Mucilaginibacter gracilis: one gene and its partner. The protein of the gene in region 1 interacts with the protein of each later gene in a pairwise test. Links are inferred from orthologs where the notes say so. Each region holds a gene or a part of one and is shown on either strand. Other genes may lie near its edges.

Region 1 (2,862 bases):
GCTGCATGGAACGAAGATAATATAAATGGCGGCAGATGTGCAAATGAGGTGGCGTGGATTACAAATCCACTGCTATTTGGGTCGGGGATTATAAATCCCGACCAACGCAACTCTACAATAGGAGACTTACAATTTCCGAACCTTATTCCAAAATAGTCACCTTAACCAATCCGGGATATTCGCCTGCATATACCGCTGCCGAACTCAAAATGTAATCTTTTGCGCTATAAACTATGCCTGCTTCAACCGGGTTTTGATGGATATAATTTAGTTTTTGATCTGTAAATTTATTGCTCGTTACCTCTATGGGGTGTAGCCCGTCCTGCCAAAATTTATAATTCTTTATTTTGGGGTTATAGCGGCCTGCAAACTCAAATTTATTGAGTAGCCATTCCCGTCTGCTTTCCGGGATAAGCTGAATAGTTTTTACAACTTCTTTAGATGTAAACTTTTTAAAGTCGCGCATAACATCCGATAGTAATATCTCATCGTTATTGGTAGACGCTATTAAATGTAAATGACTCGGCATTAAACACCAGGCGTAAACTTGTAAACCCTTATGCTCAATACAATAGTTTAAAGCATCAACAATTACGGCGGCCAGCTCTTTGCGGGTAAATACATCAACCCAATCTACAACGGTAATTGTTAAAAAGTACTTTTCGTTAGTAGTGATGCTGTATTTAAAACCCATGTTTAAATATAAGTGTTGGTTTCGTGGATTACAAATCCACTGTTATTTGGGTCGGGATTATAAATCCCGACCAACGCATACCAACCAACACAGATGTTAGTCCGGATTTTTAATCCCGGACTCCGTAACCGGGGATTTATAATCCCCGAATAAAAACAAAAAAGGGAAAAAGCTCTCACTTTTCCCCTTCAAAATTATATTTAGGCTAATTAAGCAGCAAATACTTCTTTAACCCTATCGGCAGCTTCTTTTAACAATATGGCCGATTTTACTTTTAAGCCACTTTCGTCAAGCAAAGTTTTAGCTTCAACAGCATTGGTGCCTTGCAAACGCACAATGATCGGAACCGGTATATCGCCAATTTCTTTATAAGCGTCAATAACACCTTGAGCAACACGGTCGCAACGTACAATACCACCAAATATGTTAATTAGGATGGCTTTAACGTTAGGGTCTTTCAAAATAATGTTGAAAGCCGCTTTAACAGTTTGTGCATTAGCGGTACCGCCAACGTCTAAAAAGTTAGCAGGCTCGCCACCGGCAATTTTAATGATGTCCATAGTAGCCATAGCTAAACCGGCACCGTTAACCATACAGCCAACGTTACCATCAAGCTTAACATAGTTAAGGTTGCTTAGGCTTGCTTCAACTTCCATTGGGTCTTCCTCGGCAGTGTCGCGTAAAGCGGCAAAATCCGGGTGACGGTACAAAGCGTTATCATCTAAATTAACCTTGGCATCAACAGCTAATATTTTGTTATCACTTGTTTTTAAAACAGGGTTTATCTCAAACATGGCCGAATCTGTAGCATCGTAAGCTTTATACAAAGCAGCAACAAATTTTACCATATCCTTAAACGCATCGCCGCTTAAACCTAAGTTAAAAGCAATTTTGCGTGCCTGGAAAGCTTGTAAGCCAACCTTCGGGTCAATTTCTTCTTTAAATATCAGGTGCGGAGTGTGTTCGGCAACTTCTTCAATATCCATACCACCTTCGGTACTGTACATAATGATGTTACGGCCGGCAGCGCGGTCAAGCAATACGCTCATGTAAAACTCCTTGGTTTCGGTAGCACCGGGGTAGTAAACATCCTGTGCAACTAAAACCTTGCTCACAAACTTACCTTCTGGCCCGGTTTGCGGGGTAACCAGGGTCATACCTAAAATGGCACCTGCTTTTTCCTTCACATCGTCAAGGTTTTTAGCCAGCTTAACGCCGCCGCCTTTACCACGGCCACCTGCGTGTATTTGAGCTTTAACAACCACCCAGTCCGACCCAAAGTCTTCCTTTAGTTTTTTGGCAGCCTCAATAGCCTGCTCAACATTATCGGCAACAATGCCTTCCTGAATTCTTACACCAAAACTTTTTAGTATAGCTTTACCCTGGTATTCGTGAATATTCATCTTTTGAGATATTTTGTGCGGTAAAGCTATTAAATTCAACCGTTACAATAAAGCACAAACGCGTTTTTTATGCATTATTTTACCATAACCAATGATGTAATATTAACATACTGGTAAGGGTTTGCTTTAATTTGCAGCAAAAAAATCAAATTATGCTGTCTACTAGGCTATATAACTATCAACAGCTAATAATTTTTATTAATTTGCCTCAAATAACCTATACCGATGCACTTTTTAAAAATCTGCCTTTTGGCGGTATTCCTATTTTTATGCGCACACATAGCAGGGGCGCAAACAACGGTAGAAACCGGTGTATCACAATCCCTGGCCGATTTTAGGGCTGCTCACCTCAGCAGCATTCAATATCAACTCAATTTTAACATACCCGCCAATAAGGCAGAAGATATTGCGGCTACCGAAACCCTTACCTTTAACTTTAAGCAAACCGGCCAGCCGCTACAGCTTGATTTTAAAGAAGATGCCTCCCGTATTAAAAAGTTAACTATAAATGGCAAAACCGCAGAAGTTAATTTGCTGAAAGAACACCTATTGCTTGAAGCCAAATATTTAACCGAAGGCAATAATACCCTGTCGATTGATTTTTTGGCCGGCAACGGCGCTTTGAACCGTAACGACGATTACCTGTATGCCTTGTTTGTACCCGACAGGGCCCGAACTGTTTTCCCATGTTTTGACCAGCCCAATTTAAAAGCAACGTTTCAGCTAAGCATAAAGGTATCGGCCAACTGGGCGGTTATGGCCAAC
Region 2 (2,913 bases), 270 kb from region 1 along the record:
TGGAGAATATTGAAAAATTGAGAATAAAAAGCTCGACAAACTTTTTTGAGCTGCTTACATAATTTGTAAATGCATCCATAGCGCGGCTGGTTTTATTAAATGCAGGCTTGTACTTCAGCAGGTTTACTATGGCAGGATAATCGGCATTGGGATTAATACTGATGGTTTGCAGTACGCAATATAGCACGGGCTCGTCGTGATGCGCGTCTTTAACACGGAATCTGCCATTTTCAAGAATAGTGATGTTCCCGGCTAAAATCAATTGATTTACTGCACCGTGAATAACGGGTACAATGTTGTTTTTTTGTAGATAAACGAGTTCGAGTGCCGACAGCTTAAAAATGAAAGCGTCTTTTGGCCATTGAGATACTATGGCATTAAGTTTTACGTAATTGTAAAAATTGACAATTATAAAACCACAAATAGCAATAAGCAAATAGCCTTCTATAAAATAGGGATTGCCAATAGTTATATATAAAGGGCTAAGAAAATAGTAAGCCATAATAAACGCCAGCATAACCAATAGTACGCCAACGCTGCAAATGTTAGCCATGCTTAAAGGCGACGTTTCCATACCAAGAGGTTGGTAAATATTTGCATAGCCCCAAATGTGTACGGGTTGCGGCCCGAAGTTTTCGAGATAAAGCTTTTTTGTTCTCTCGGTTGCAGTTTTGAACGTGGAAAAATCGTTGCGGTTATGTGTGGATGGGATATGCGCTATTTGCTTGCCTAATAGCGAGCAAAAATTATTATATGATTGCGTGAATATTAAGTGCTGGTGCCATACAATATCCACAACATCCGACGGGGAAACCATCCCATCCGAAACGGCGGCCAGATACATAAATTTTTTATATTCGGCAATGGCTTCGCAGGCGAAGTTTACGGTCCAGAAATTTTCGTTTTGGAGCCTGGTGATAAAACCATATTCGCTTACCGGGCCGTCGATATTAAAGTTAGCTACGTTGTTCCAAAGCGTGGTATCCACAAAAGGCAATGTTAGTTATACCATAAATATATATTTTTTTGTTGAGATGGCTATAATTGGTATTTCACATAAAACAAAAAAATCCCGGCTTCTCAACCAGGATTTTTCATATCTCAAAACGCATATCGCTATGCGCAATACTATTTAATCTTATTTAGCAAGCTTGGCTAATTCCTCAGCCATTGCTGCGCCAATTTCGGCTGGCGACTCAACAACGCGGATACCGCATTCGGCCATGATCTTCATTTTAGCGGCAGCAGTATCATCGGCACCGCCAACAATAGCACCTGCGTGGCCCATACGACGGCCAGCCGGAGCGGTTTGACCTGCTATGAAACCTACAACCGGTTTAGTACCATGTTCTTTTATCCAGCGGGCAGCTTCGGCTTCCATGCCTCCGCCAATTTCGCCTATCATTATGATACCGTGAGTTTCAGGGTCGTTCATTAATAATTCAACAGCTTCCTTAGTTGGTGTTCCGATGATCGGGTCGCCACCAATACCAATTGCGGTAGTGATACCTAAACCGGCTTTAACAACCTGGTCAACAGCTTCGTAAGTTAAAGTGCCCGATTTTGAAACTACACCAACATTGCCTTTGCGGAAGATAAAGCCTGGCATAATACCAATTTTAGCTTCGCCGGCAGTAATAATGCCTGGGCAGTTAGGGCCAATTAAACGGCAATCCCTATCGCTGATGTACTCTTTTACCTGTACCATATCCTTTGTAGGGATACCTTCGGTAATACAAACAATAACTTTAATGCCAGCTTCGGCAGCTTCCATAATAGCATCGGCGGCAAAGGCAGGCGGTACAAAAATGATAGATACATCGGCACCGGTTTCTTTAACAGCATCGGCAACAGTATTAAATACCGGACGATCTAAGTGCGACTGGCCACCTTTACCCGGCGTTACACCGCCAACCAATTGCGTTCCGTACTCAATCATTTGCGATGCGTGGTAGGTACCTTCGTTACCTGTAAAGCCTTGAACTATAACTTTAGAATCTTTATTTACGAGAACACTCATGGTTTTTGTTTTAGTATCGCAAAGCTAAACTTATTGCCTATAAAGTCAAAAGATAATTGCATCAAAATGGATACAAAAGGGCCATTTGGTTAGGGCAATTAATGTTGTTAGTATAAAAAGGCGTCGGCTTGGTTGTTTCTGAGCAACGGCATTAGTTCAATGAGTAGCAACATCTTTAGATTGGCCTAATTTTGCGCCGCTGTAAACGTGTTGCAATGCAAAGAAATCTTGGTCGTGCCTTTCTTAGAAATGACATTTTGTAAGTTCATTGTGAATTGGTTGTTGCTTCCTGATACTTGCCCTCATCAAATTCCTTCTCGCTTTTGGCTATTACTATAGTTGCTATACCGTTGCCTATCACATTGGTAATCGCCCGCGCTTCGGACATAAACCTATCTACACCCAGCAGTATGGCAACGCCTTCTACGGGTATCATTTTTGTAGCAGCCAGTGTTGAGGCCAGTACAATAAAACCGCCGCCCGTTACAGCCGCTGCGCCTTTTGATGTTACCATGAGTATCCCCATGAGTGTTAATTGCTGCGTTAACGTTAAGGGTACCTGGAAAGCCTGCGCCAAAAATATAACAGCCATAGACAGGTAAATGGTTGTGCCATCCAAATTAAAAGAATATCCGGTGGGGATAACTAAACCCACTACCGATTTTGAACAGCCTATCCGCTCCATTTTTTGCATCATGCCGGGCAGGGCCGATTCGGACGAGGAGGTGCCCAGTACCACTAGTATTTCTTCTTTAATAAATACAAGGTATCGCCAAAGGCTAAACTTGTACAGGCGGCAAATAACATTGAGCACCACAAAAATAAACAGAAACATAGTTAGGTAAACCGAACCCATGAGCCGTGCCATTGGTGCCAGCGTTTTTATGCCAAAG

Evidence for each region.
Region 2: the proteins of sucC (region 1) and sucD interact in binary tests that used the Escherichia coli proteins (3 or more experiments, as listed by UniProt). The link is inferred for Mucilaginibacter gracilis from one-to-one orthologs.

The regions. Positions count from the first base shown.
Region 1 is NZ_RBKU01000001.1:6,245,926-6,248,787, reverse strand. What follows is about bases 1-2,783. They hold sucC (ADP-forming succinate--CoA ligase subunit beta), read right to left. Parts: upstream 2,098-2,783; coding sequence 904-2,097; downstream 1-903. Other genes in these bases: BDD43_RS27875 (M1 family metallopeptidase), read left to right, coding at 2,323-2,783; BDD43_RS27885 (REP-associated tyrosine transposase), read right to left, coding at 143-694; ligA (NAD-dependent DNA ligase LigA), read right to left, coding at 1-7. Also shown: more of BDD43_RS27875, read left to right, coding at 2,784-2,862. UniProt on the Escherichia coli protein: Succinyl-CoA synthetase functions in the citric acid cycle (TCA), coupling the hydrolysis of succinyl-CoA to the synthesis of either ATP or GTP and thus represents the only step of substrate-level phosphorylation in the TCA.
Region 2 is NZ_RBKU01000001.1:6,514,211-6,517,123, reverse strand. The notes cover bases 80-2,913. They hold sucD (succinate--CoA ligase subunit alpha), read right to left. Parts: upstream 2,021-2,913; coding sequence 1,139-2,020; downstream 80-1,138. Other genes in these bases: BDD43_RS29075 (dicarboxylate/amino acid:cation symporter), read right to left, coding at 2,286-2,913; BDD43_RS29085 (hypothetical protein), read right to left, coding at 80-988. Outside these bases: more of BDD43_RS29085, read right to left, coding at 1-79. UniProt on the Escherichia coli protein: Succinyl-CoA synthetase functions in the citric acid cycle (TCA), coupling the hydrolysis of succinyl-CoA to the synthesis of either ATP or GTP and thus represents the only step of substrate-level phosphorylation in the TCA.